Linked DNA regions of Phreatobacter stygius. The protein of the gene in region 2 binds, or shares a complex with, the protein of the main gene of each other region. Links are inferred from orthologs where the notes say so. Each region holds a gene or a part of one and is shown on either strand. Other genes may lie near its edges.

What was found.
Region 1: the proteins of ccmA (region 2) and E8M01_RS11115 are in contact, whole or in part, in a solved structure (PDB 8CE8), measured with the Escherichia coli proteins. The link is inferred for Phreatobacter stygius from one-to-one orthologs.

Annotation. Positions count from the first base shown.
Region 1 is NZ_CP039690.1:2,416,539-2,421,720, forward strand. Bases 2,382-5,182 are described here. They hold E8M01_RS11115 (heme ABC transporter permease), read right to left. Parts: upstream 4,264-5,182; coding sequence 3,499-4,263; downstream 2,382-3,498. Other genes in these bases: E8M01_RS11100 (hypothetical protein), read left to right, coding at 2,382-2,700; E8M01_RS11105 (DsbE family thiol:disulfide interchange protein), read right to left, coding at 2,725-3,300; ccmD (heme exporter protein CcmD), read right to left, coding at 3,297-3,494; E8M01_RS11120 (outer membrane protein), read right to left, coding at 4,411-5,079. In the rest of the region: E8M01_RS11090 (homospermidine synthase), read right to left, coding at 1-655; E8M01_RS11095 (sulfite oxidase), read left to right, coding at 918-2,324; more of E8M01_RS11100, read left to right, coding at 2,329-2,381. UniProt on the Escherichia coli protein: Required for the export of heme to the periplasm for the biogenesis of c-type cytochromes.
Region 2 is NZ_CP039690.1:2,279,938-2,287,477, forward strand. What follows is about bases 4,764-7,540. They hold ccmA (heme ABC exporter ATP-binding protein CcmA), read left to right. Parts: upstream 4,764-5,736; coding sequence 5,737-6,345; downstream 6,346-7,540. Other genes in these bases: acnA (aconitate hydratase AcnA), read right to left, coding at 4,764-5,545; ccmB (heme exporter protein CcmB), read left to right, coding at 6,342-7,013; E8M01_RS10450 (hypothetical protein), read left to right, coding at 7,126-7,476; E8M01_RS10455 (glutathione S-transferase family protein), read right to left, coding at 7,484-7,540. Outside these bases: E8M01_RS10415 (polysaccharide deacetylase family protein), read left to right, coding at 1-577; E8M01_RS10420 (CAP domain-containing protein), read right to left, coding at 727-1,281; E8M01_RS10425 (hypothetical protein), read left to right, coding at 1,424-1,687; E8M01_RS10430 (DUF1223 domain-containing protein), read right to left, coding at 1,885-2,640; more of acnA, read right to left, coding at 2,825-4,763. UniProt on the Escherichia coli protein: Part of the ABC transporter complex CcmAB involved in the biogenesis of c-type cytochromes; once thought to export heme, this seems not to be the case, but its exact role is uncertain. Responsible for energy coupling to the transport system.

The DNA.
Region 1 (5,182 bases), 130 kb from region 2 along the record:
GCTGCTTGGCGCGCTGGGTGTCGCGTTCGGCGATGTGAATGCCCTTGACCCCGGCCTTGGCGGCCAGCGCCGCCCAGTCGGCCTTCGACCGCGGCTGCGCAAAACTGATGCCGGCATCGGTCGCGACGTTCAGCAGCGCCTGCTTGACGAACCAGGACACCATGCCCGGATTGGCGCCGCAGCAGGACACCGCCGTCGTACCGCCCGGCGCCTTGGCACGCGCCGCCAGCACCCGCTCGCGCAGCATGTAATTGGTGCGCGCGCCGGTATCCATGGTGGCGTCGTAATAGAAGCCCGGCCATGGCTCCGCCACGGTGTCGATATAGAGTGCGCCGAGCTTGCGGCAGAGCTCCATGATCGCCACCGACGAGGTATCGACCGACAGATTGACACAGAAACCCTGGCCGCCGCCCTTGGTCAGCAGCGGCTGCAGCAGCGTCACGTAATTTTCGGGCGTCACCGCTTCCTGGATGAAGGTGATGCCACGCTCGTCCAGGAGATGCCGGTTGGTATCGGCCGGATCGATCACCACCAGGCGCGTCTTGTCGAACTTGAAATGGCGTTCGATCAGCGGCAACGTGCCGCGGCCGATGGAGCCGAAACCGATCATCACGATCGGCCCGGTAATATCATGATAGACGGGCCACTGGCTCATAAGGGTTCTCCTGAAGAGGCAGGCAGTATAACGAAGGAAAGGCCCCGGCCTTGCGGACGGGACCTGCGAATAGAGCTGGTTGCGCATTGGCCATGCGAAAGCCCTCCCGTCAACGCCTATTCGTGTGACGGCGTAATGACGGAAGCGGTGGACGCGACCTTTGGCCCCTCTGGCCGCCACCGCGAATAAGGGTATAATTTTCTCTCCAAGCTAGCGTCGACGACAACGAAATGCTGGCGGATCGCATCTCGGGAGAGGCTTCATGGCGACGAAAAAGGAACGCTCGGTCGGGGAACTCTATCGGGATGACCCCGAGCGTGCGGAGGCCGAGATCTTTGGTCGCAAGGCTGCCAAGCCCCAAGGCGGCGCCGAGGCCAAGGCCGCTTCGCGGCGCGGCTTCCTGGGCGGTGCCGGCCTCGCCGCCATGTCGGCGGCTGTCGGCGGTCCGATCGTCCACGCCGCCGCCATGCCCGGTGGTCTGATTCCCGCGGCCATGGCGCAGGCCGCCCCGGCCCAGCCGGCGGCGCCCGGCCAGGCCGCCGCTCCGCCGGCGCCCCAGGGCCCGCCGCCGCTCGACTATCCCGGCAAGGCGCGCGGCCTCATGCTGCTGCAGGACCGGCCGCTGGTCGCCGAGACGCCGGAACATATGCTCGACGATGCGACCACCCCGGTCGACCGCTTCTTCGTCCGCAACAATGGCCAGATCGCCGCCGATTTTGCCAATCCCGACAGCCATGCCTTCGTCATTGACGGCGAGGTCAATGCGCCGCTCCGCCTGACCGTCGGCGAACTCAAGTCGCGCTACCGCGCGGTCACCTATCGCCTGCAGCTGGAATGCGGCGGCAATGGCCGGTCGCAGTTCTCGCCCCAGGCTCGCGGCAATCAATGGGGCAATGGCGCCATCGGCTGCGCCGAATGGACCGGCGTGCCCTTGCGCGATCTCCTGCGCGCCGCCGGCCTGAAGGAGACCGCGCGCTTCACCGGTCACTACGGCGCCGATCCGCACCTCTCCGGCGATGCCGCCCGCCAGTCGATCTCGCGCGGCATGCCGATCGCCAAGGCCCTCGAGCGCCATACCATCGTGGCCTTCGCCATGAACGGTCAGCCGATCCCGCTGATCCATGGCGGGCCGGTCAGGCTGATCACACCCGGCTGGCCGGGTTCGCTGTCGCATAAATGGCTGACCCGCATCTGGATCCGCGACAAGCCGCATGACGGCGCCGGCATGGGCGGCACCAGCTACCGCGTTCCGACCGTACCGATCGTGCCGGGCTCCAATGTCGACGGCCGCGAGAACTTCGCCGACATGACCTCGATGCCGCTGCGCTCGATCCTGACCAGCCATGCCAATGGCGCGCGGCTGGCCAAAGGCACCCGCTCGCTGGATATTCGCGGCGCCGCCTGGGCCGGCGATCTGGATGTGCAGCGGGTCCACGTCTCGACCAATTTTGGCCAGACCTGGCGAGCCATGCGGCTGGCCGAGCCGAAGAACCGCTTCGACTGGCGCCGCTGGTCGGGCGCCATCCAGTTTCCCACCGACGGCTATTACGAGGTCTGGGTGCGTGGCCAGGACAGCTCGGGCAAATATCAGCCGCACACCGCCGGCAATTGGAACCCGCAAGGCTACGGCGCCAACTCGTTCCACCGCATCGCCATGCTGATCGGGTGACCGGATGCGTCTTTTGAGGGGATTTGCCGTCGCGCTGATGCTGGGCATCGGCGCGGCCGGCGGGCCTGCCGCCGGGCAGCAGCCGCCGGCCTTCGAGCCCCAGGCCGAGACGCCCGAGGCCTGGCCGGCGGGCGAGGGCCGCGACGAGACCTTCTACATGTGCACGGCCTGCCATTCGACCGGGCTGATCACCCGTATCGGCCAGAGCCGCGAGCAGTGGAGCGGCGTCATCGACCTGATGGTGTCGAAACACGGCATGCTGGCGCCCGATGCCAAGGACCGCGACATGTTCCTGAACTATCTCTCGGCGGCTTTCCCGCTCCGCGCCCCGGCCCAGGGTGGCGGCTGGCGCAATCCGTTTCAGCCGCAGCGCTAACGCCGGCCGGCCCCGGCACCGGACCTAGCGGGCGGCGAGCGCCGCCTCGATATGCGGCCGGATCCGGGACGCCAGCGACTGCGGCGTGATCGGCCCGACATGTTTGTAGAGAATGCGCCCGTCGCGGCCGACGATGAAGGTCTCCGGAACCCCGTAGACACCCCAGTCGATCGCCGCGCGGCCATTCGGATCGACGCCGACCAGCTGGTAGGGATTGCCGCCGCGCCCGAGAAAGCGGCGGGCATTGTCCGGCTGGTCCTTCTGGTTGATGCCGGCCATGCGGATTCGCGTATCCTTGGCAAGCTCGACCAGCATCGGATGTTCTTCGTGGCAGGGAATGCACCAGGAGGCGAAGACATTGACCACGGTCACCTGGCCCTTGAGGTCCGCGTCGGAAAAGCCGGGCCGGTCGATGCCGTCGAGCGGTTGAAGCGCGAAGGTCGGCGCTGGCTTGCCGATCAGCGCCGACGGCAGTTTCTGCGGGTCGCCTTGCAGGCCGATCATGAACAGCACGGCCAGGCCAATGAAAACGGCGAGCGGCAGCAGGGTCAGCCAGCTCCGCCGCTTGGGCGCGATTGGCGCACTGGTCTCGCTGGTCATGCCGCGTCCTTCGGTTGCGCTGCCGAGCGGCGGGTCACGCCACGCGCCGTCAGGTCGGCGAGAATGGCTGTTTGCCTGGCATGGTCGACGACGATCCAGGCAATCAGGCCGGCAATCGTCGCGACGCTCAGCCCATAGGCGGCCAGAATGAAGCCTGCATGCGGTCCCTGCATCATCACGTCCAACCCGGCCATCGCGTCACTCCCCCGCCACCAGCCCGGCACCGGCCGGCACGGCCTCGCGCTGGGCCTGGACCAGGCGGATCGCCCGCACCCGGCGGCGCAGCACCTCGTTGCGCATGGCGGCGAGGTGCAAGGTCAGGAACAGGGCCGTGAAGGCGACGGCCGAAACCATCAGCGGGGTCAGGATCGACGCGTGAACGGTCGGTCCGTCGAGCCGGAACACCGAGGCCGGCTGATGCAGGGTGTTCCACCAGTCGACCGAAAATTTGATGATCGGAATATTGACCGAGCCGACCAGCGTCAGCACCGCCGCCGCCCGGCCCGCGCGGCCGGGATCATCGACCGTGCGCCACAGCGCGATCAGCCCGAGATACATCAGGAACAGCACCAGTTCCGAGGTCAGGCGCGCGTCCCAGATCCACCAGGTCCCCCACATCGGCTTGCCCCAGAGCGAGCCGGTGGCCAGGCAGAGAAAGGTGAAGGTCGCGCCGATCGGAGCCGCGGCCTTGGCCGCGACATCGGCGAGCGGATGGCGCCAGACCAGCGTGCCGAGCGCCGAGACCGCCATCATCGAATAACACAACATCGACAGCCAGGCCGACGGCACATGGATGAACATGATCCGGACCGTGCCGCCCTGCTGGTAATCATCCGGCGCGACGAAGAACACGAGATAGCCGGCCACCACGAACAAAAGCGTGGTCACGCCGGCAAGCCAGGGCAGGGCCCGCGCGACGAGTGCCAGGAAACGGGTCGGATTGGCGAGATCGAGAAGCGCCATGATCGGCTTGGTTTAATCGCGGGAAGGACCTGACGCAATGCGGCGGATCAACCCGGCCGCCTTGCCCTGCACGCATGAGACGGGCGCAGAATAAGAAAACGGCCCGGGCGAAACCCGGGCCGTCATCGAAGTCGGGCTGGCGCCGGATCAGAAGCGGTAGTTGATGCCGGTCCGGATCTGGTGGCCCTCGAAGCCGATGCGCGGGACATCGGTCAGCGCGGTATAGGTCGCCTTCTGCAGGCTGGTGTAGCGATACTCCAGCAGCGCCGTCCAGTTGCGGGTGAAGGCATATTCGCCGCCCACGCCGGCGGTCCAGCCGGTCAGCATCTTCGACTGCGAGAAATTGCCCGGGATCGTCTCGCTGGCGCGGACATTGCCGAGCGCCAGACCGGCGGTCGCGTAGAGCAGCATGTTGTCCTGCACGGCGTAGCCGAGGCGGGCGCGGATCGAACCGTTCCAGTTCATGCTGGTCCGCACGTCGGTCGGCTGCGTGTCGACATAGCGGCGGTTGATGCTGGAATAGTTCACGTCACCGACGATACCGACAACGAAGCGGTTGATCTGGTAGTCGTAGCCGGCCTGCAGGCCGCCGGTGAAGCCGGACGCGCCGCCGAGGCTATAACCGGCATTGTTGTTGAAGCTCGACGAGAAGTTGGCGCCGATATTGGCGCCGACATAGAAGCCGGTCCAGATGCCGGCCGGGGCGACCGGCACGTAGACGGCCTCCGGATAAGGCCCGCGGCGCGGCAGGTCGGCCGCGAAGGCCGGGGTGGCGAGCACGGCGGCAGTCGCCGCAGCCCAAATGATCTTTTTCATCGTCAACTCCTGTCCCACGAACGCCACGAGGAATTTCCTCCCGTCGCGGACCGTCCCAGATCCAATGCGGTGAACAATCTATAACCGCATTCATTCAAGTTTT
Region 2 (7,540 bases):
GGCCGCCCGCGACGCCGGCTGGGAGTTCATGGGCCATGGCTGGCACCAGGTGCCGACCCACCGCATCGACGACCAGCGGGCGATGATCGCCAGGACCGTCGAGACCCTGTCGGAATTCGCCGGCCAACCGTGCGTCGGCTGGCTCGGGCCCGGCCTCACCGAGACGCTCGAGACCGCCGATCACCTGGCCGAAGCCGGCATCCGCTACATTGCCGACTGGGTCGTCGACGACCTGCCTTGCCGGCTCGCCACCGCGAGCGGCCCGGTGCTGACCATGCCCTATTCGGTCGAGCTGAACGATATTCCGCTGGTCATGATCCAGCACCACCGGACCGGCGAATTCCTCGAACGCACGCTCGCCCAGGCCGACCGGCTGATCGCCGAAGCCAGGAGCCCGGGCCCGCTCGGCGGCGCCAAGATCCTGAGCTTCGCCATCCACCCCTATATTACCGGCGTGCCGCATCGCATCGGCATGATCGAGGATCTGCTGGCCGAACTCGCGCGGCGGCCCGAGATCTGCTTCATGCAAGGCCACGCGATCATGGACTGGTATCTGGCTTCGGGTGATCCGACCTGAACGGCCGGCGTCCCGTTATGGTCAGGCCATGGACCTGCCCGACCTTTGAAATAGAACCCGGTCGGAGCGCTCTATTGGCGGCACGGCTTCGCCGCGACCGGCGAAACCGTACTCGGCATCGAGATCGAACGCCGCCCGGGCGCTCGGCCTCAGGCCGTGCCGGTCGGCTGAGCCAGGACCAGCGCCCAGAACACCCGGTAGCGCGATCCCGGCCGGTAACCGGTGGCAAGGCCGAGCCTGGTCACCGTCGGGCTCAGCATATTGGCCCGGTGCGGCGGTGAATCGCGCCAGCCCGAGAAGGCCTCGGCGAGCGTCATATAGCCGGCCGAGGTGTTCTCGACCGCCGTGCCATGGGCATAACCCTGCGCCGACAGGCGGGCACCGACAGCGCCGGTCCTGACACCGACCTGGTCGGCATTGGCCATGGCATAGGCCTGGGCCTCGGCGACCCGCATCAGCACGGGGTCGACGCTCAACGCGCCGCGACCGTTGTTGCGCCGGTAGCCGGTGATCATCTCGGCGGCCATGGCCGCGTCGACGCGGGCGCCGGCCTCGGCGAGATTGCGATAGAAACTCGGCTGGCCCGACGGCCGCGGAACCGGCGGCGCCGAGCAGGCGGAGAGCAGGAACAGCGACCCGCCGCCGACCAGGATCTGACGCCGCACGAGAATCCTGTCAGCCGTCTTCAGCTCGCGTTCAGCCATTGAACCTTTTCCTGTGTGGGTGTCACTCATGGTGACGCGAGTGATGCGCGTGAAAAGTTAACCGATCCTGTCAAGGCTCTATCAACCCTATGGTGGTTGAGTGACGGCAGGGGACAGATTGGGAATAGGGACAGGACATCCCATGCCTTGGTATCGTTGTGAAGCGCGCGGCCTCGAGGCCGCCAGCGCGGAGAGTACATTTGCCGCAACCCGTTTTGTCGAAGCCGATGCGGCGGAGGCCGCGGCGTCGAGCGTGCGCAAGAGCGTCGGGCGCGAACTGGTTCGCCGCGGCGTCGACCCGTTGAGCGCCGAAGCCTGCGTCAAGATCGACACCGTCAAGCGCATCGATGAGGAAGATGTACCCGGCATCGTCGCGCCCGACATGACCTGGCTGGCCAGGGTCTGAGGCGAGGCTGGCCGCACGGCCGTCAAACGCCAGCCGCGAGACAGCCGTCGGCGCCCGGCGCCCATGATCGACGGCAACGATCCGGCCGGACCGGAATGCGCCAAGAGGGAATGTAGCAAGACAACGAACAGGGACGCTCTTTCGTCTCACTGAAACGGAAGGACGCCCCGGCTTGATGGCGGATTTAGGATTGCGCCTTATTGGAAGCGCGCCATCGCGGCGCCGAGCACGGCGCCGAGGTTGCGCTGGCTGCCAGCCTGGATCAGCACGACGGCCCGCTCGCATCCCGGCGCCAGCCGCTCCAGCCGCGACGCGGTAAAGGTCTGGGCCCCGCCGGTCCATTCGCCAAGCTTCACATGCGACCTGACGACATTGCGATAGGTCACCGAATTGCCGCGGTTCTCGCCGCGCGCGATCTCGACCGCCTGCCGCGACGATACCCCGAGCAGCAGGACGGTTGCCGGCGTCTCGGCGGAAACCAGCGTGCCTTGCTGGGCCGGCAGCGTCACTGTGACGGTGTCGCCGGAATAGCTGATCGTCACCGGCACGCTCAGTGCGCCGCTCTGGCCCGCCGACTGGACCATCGCCCGCTCGACCGCCGGGCGGTCCGAGCCGATGGCATGGGTGACGCCGTTGATCACCATTTGCGGCGTATAGACCTGCCGGTCGCCGCGGGCATAGGCATAGGCCTTCTGGCGTTTGGTATTGGCCGGATCGGCCAGCGTGTCGCGCCAGCCAAGATAATCCCAGTAATCGACGGCAAAGGTCAGCGCGATCACGTCGGTGCGGTCGGCAATCTCGGCAAGATGACGATCGGCCGGCGGACAGGACGAGCAGCCCTGGCTGGTAAAAAGCTCGATGACCGCGCCTACTTTGTCCGCGGCGGCAGCAGGCGCTGCGCCAAGTGAGACGAGGCCAAGTAAAAGCCCGCCCCAAATCTTTGCCTTATGCATCGGTCTTCGCCCCGATCCAAACTTAACCCTGCCCCTGCCCTGTCCTAACCCGCACCATGGGTGCAGGCGAGTCACGGTTGGGTGAGAACCACACAAGCGCGCGTGATGATGACTCCGCTGAAAGCTGAGATGAGGACCGCGGAGTTACTCCGCGGTCACCCGGTCTGATCGGTCCGCGCAGACATCACGCGACGAGGTCGCGCAACACGTACTGCAGGATGCCGCCATTGCGGAAATAGTCGATTTCATCGAGCGTATCGATGCGGCAGAGGATCGGCACCTTCTTCACCTTGCCGTCGGCAAAGGTCACTTCGGCTTCCATCTTCTGGCGCGGCTTGACGGTTTCGAGCCCCTTGATCGCTACGCTCTCGTCGCCCTTCAGACCGAGGGAGGCCCAGGTCGTGCCCTCCTCGAGGGTGAATGGCACGATGCCCATGCCGACCAGGTTCGACCGGTGGATGCGCTCGAACGATTGCGCGATGACCGCGCGGACGCCGAGCAGGTTGGTGCCCTTGGCGGCCCAGTCGCGCGACGAGCCATTGCCATATTCGACGCCGGCGAACACCACCAGCGGCACCTTTTCCTGGCGGTACTTCATCGCCGCGTCGTAGATCGGCATTTCTTCCTTCGACGGATAGTGGATGGTGTAGCCACCTTCCTTGCCGTTCGGACCCATCATGAAGTTGCGGATACGGATATTGGCGAAGGTGCCGCGCATCATCACCTCGTGATTGCCGCGCCGCGTGCCGTACTGGTTGAAGTCGGCGACATCCACCTTGTTGTCGATGAGGTATTTGCCCGCCGGGCTCGCCGCCTTGATCGAACCGGCCGGCGAAATATGGTCGGTGGTGATCTTGTCGCCGAACAGGCCGAGAATGCGCGCGCCCTTGATGTCGCTGACATCGGCCGGCTTCATGCTCATGCCGACGAAATAGGGCGGGTTCTGCACATAGGTCGAGTGATCGTCCCAGCTATAGGTCTGGCCGGTGGGCGCCTTGACCTTGGCCCAGTTGGCGTCGCCCTTGAACACGTCGGCGTATTTTTCCTTGAACAGCTTCTTGGTGACGTTCTTGGCGATGAAGGCCTGGATTTCCTTCGACGACGGCCAGATATCCTTCAGAAAGACCGGCTGGCCCTTCTTGTCGGTGCCGAGCGGCTCCTTGGTCAGGTCGAGCTGCACCGACCCGGCCAGCGCATAGGCCACCACCAGCGGCGGCGAAGCGAGATAGTTGGCCTGCACGTCGGGCGACACGCGGCCTTCGAAATTGCGGTTGCCGGAGAGCACGGCCGCGGCGATCAGGCCCTGATCGTTGATGGCCTTGGAGATCTCCGGCGGCAGCGGCCCGGAATTGCCGATGCAGGTGGTGCAGCCGAAACCGACCAGGTTGAAGCCGAGCTTGTCCAGGTCCTTCTGCAGGCCGGAATTCGACAGATATTCGGCGACCACCTGCGAGCCCGGCGCCAGCGAGGTCTTCACCCAGGGCTTGGTCTTCAGGCCCTTGGCGACCGCGTTGCGGGCAAGCAGGCCGGCGGCGAACAGCACGGCCGGGTTGGACGTATTGGTGCAGGAGGTGATCGCGGCGATCGCCACGTCGCCATGGCCAATGGTGAAATCGCGGCCCTCGACCTTGACGCGGCGCGACAGCTCGGCCGCCTTCTTGTAGTCGGTCTCCATGGCCGAGGTGAAGCCGGCGCCGACGGCTTCCAGCGCCACCCGGCCCTCCGGACGCTTCGGGCCGGCCATCGACGGCACGACCGAGCCGAGATCGAGGTCGAGCGTGTCGGTGAATACCGGATCCGCCATGCCCTTGGTGCGGAACAGGCCCTGGGCCTTGGCATATTTCTCGACCAGCGCGATGCGCTGGCTCTTGCGGCCCGATGTCGTGAGATAGTTCAGCGTCTCGTCATCGACCGGGAAGAAGCCGCAGGTCGCGCCATATTCCGGCGCCATGTTGGCGATCGTCGCGCGATCGGCCAGCGTCATGTTGTTGAGGCCGTTGCCGAAGAATTCGACGAATTTGCCGACCACGCCCTTCTTGCGCAGCATCTGGGTGACGGTCAGCACCAGGTCGGTGGCGGTGACCCCTTCCTTCAGCCGGCCGGTCAGCTTGAAGCCGATCACCTCGGGCAACAGCATGGACTGCGGCTGGCCGAGCATGGCGGCCTCGGCCTCGATGCCGCCGACGCCCCAGCCGAGCACGGCAAGGCCATTGACCATGGTGGTGTGGCTGTCGGTGCCAACAAGCGTATCGGGATAGGCAACCTCGACCGTCTGCGAGGTCTTCTTGCCGCGCACGACCTTGGTGACCTTCTCTTTCCGGGTCCAGACCGTCTGCGCCAGATATTCCAGGTTGACCTGGTGGCAGATGCCGGTGCCGGGCGGCACGACGGAAAAGTTCTTGAACGCCTGCTGGCCCCATTTCAGGAAGCGGTAGCGCTCGCCATTGCGCTGATATTCCAGATCGACGTTCTTCTTGAATGCCTTGGCCGAGCCGAATTCGTCGACGATCACCGAGTGGTCGATCACCAGATCGACCGGCACCAGCGGGTTGATCTTCTGCGGGTCGCCGCCGAGCGACTTCATCGCATCGCGCATGGCGGCAAGGTCGACCACCGCCGGGACGCCGGTGAAGTCCTGCATCAGCACACGTGCCGGACGGAAGGCGATCTCCTTGCCGGCCTTGCCCTTGTCCTTCAGCCAGGCCGCGACCGCCTCGATATCGGCCTTGGTGACCGAGCGGCCGTCTTCGGCGCGCAACAGGTTCTCGAGCAGCACCTTCATCGAGAAGGGAAGCGCTGAAATGCCCTTGAGCCCGTTCTTCTCCGCATCCTTCAGACTGTAGTAGGCGTAGCTCTTGGTGCCGACCTTGAGTGTCTTGCGGGCTTTGAAGCTGTCGAGCGACATGAGGCGAGGATCCCTTCATCCAGGAAGGCCGACATCGCGTCCGAAGCTTCGGGCGTAGTCTCAAGGAACCCAAGCGGGCGCGGCGACCAATCGCGGGCGTTATAGAGGGATTCCAATCAACCCGCCATATGGTTAGAAGCAATCATCGCGCTCTCGCCGCTCACTCTTTCGTCGCGTAAGAACGCAGCATGATGCGTCTCAATGCCGATGCCCTCACCTGCCAGCGCGGCGGCCGGATCGTTTTCCGGGATTTGAGCTTTGAAGTCCCGGCCGGAGAGGCAATCCAGGTCGTCGGCCGCAATGGCGCCGGCAAGTCGAGCCTGTTGCGTCTGATTGCAGGTCTGGTGCGCATAGAGGCGGGCGAGCTCCGCTTCGAAGGCGGCGACCCGGAAGCGCCGATCGGTGAACAGGCGCATTATTGCGGCCACCAGGACGCTTTCAAGGGCGCCCTGACGGTTGCTGAGAACCTGGCTTTCTGGACCGCCTTTCTGGGAAGCGGCAAGCCCGGCGATACAAGCGGCGCGGCGCTCGGCCGCCTTGGCCTCGATCACCTCGCCGATCTGCCCGCCAGCTACCTTTCGGCGGGCCAGCGCCGCCGCCTGGCGCTGGCCCGCCTGATCAGCGTCAGGCGGCCGATCTGGCTGCTCGACGAGCCGACCGCCGCGCTCGACCAGGCGAGCCAGCAGGTGCTGGCCGAGATCATGGCCGAGCATCTGGCCGGCGGCGGCCTGATCCTCGCCGCAACCCATGGGCCGCTCGGCATCCCGGCACGCGAACTCAGGATCGGAGAGCCCGGATGAGCTCGCCGCTCAAAGCCCTGTTCCAGCGCGACCTGAAGCTTGCCACCCGGGTCGGCGGCGGCGCCATGATCGGTGTCGTATTCTTCCTCGCGGTGGTCACCATCGTGCCCTTCGGGGTCGGGCCGGACATGATCCTGCTTGGCCGCATCGGCCCTGCGATCCTCTGGATCGGCGCCCTGCTGGCAACCTTGCTCGGTCTCGACCGCCTGTTCCAGGCCGACGCCGATGACGGCTCGATGGATCTCCTGATGATGGCCGAGACGCCGCTCGCCCTGGTGGTCATGGCCAAGGCGGCGGCCCATTGGCTCGCCACCGGCCTGCCCTTGGTCGTGGCGGCGCCCGTCCTCGGGCTCTTGATGAACGTGCCGCCGGACGCCATGGGCGCGGTGGCGCTGACCCTGTTGGCCGGCACCCCGGCGCTGACCGGCCTCGGCACCATCGGCGCGGCACTTGCCGTCAGCCTGCGCCGCGGCGGCCTGTTGATGGCGATCCTGATCCTGCCACTGACCATTCCGGTGCTGATCTTCGGGGTTGCCGCCACCAGCGCCGCGATCGCCGGTCCGGTACCGTTCGGTGCGCCCTTCATGGTGCTGGTCGGGCTGTCGCTGGCAAGCCTGGTGCTCGGGCCGGTGGCCGCCGCGGCGGCGCTGAAATCCGGATTGGAGTGACCGGCATTCGCAAGCGAAACGGCGCGCTGCATGCGCGCGCTGCGTGTACGTGCCTTGCTATCGCCGTATCCGCACGCGACATTCGCCCGGCCTGTCCCGACAGGAGGCCGCCATGCGACGTGCAGTCTTGGTTTTCGCAGTCTTGGCCCTGTCCGGCTGCGCCAGCGCACCGGAACAGGTGGTCAGCCCGCCGCCACAACCGGAAACCACCGCCTTTTGCGCCACGGCCGAGCGCGGCGCCCGCATCCGCGTCACCGCCACCAACAATTCATCGCGGCCGATGATCTGTCAGGTCACCTGCACGTTCCAGAAGCTGAACGGTGGCACCGATTCCATGTCCTGTGACGGCACCGTCGCAGGCGGCGCCAATGCCGCGCCGTTCTGCGAGAATGTCGACCGCCGCCGGCGCGTGCGTCAGCTCACCAATACCGTGGTCGACTGCACCTTCGCCCAGGCCGGCTGACAAGCCCTTACAGGACCGGCTTGGTCCTTTCCCAGGCTTCCGGCATCTGCCGGATGAAGGCGTC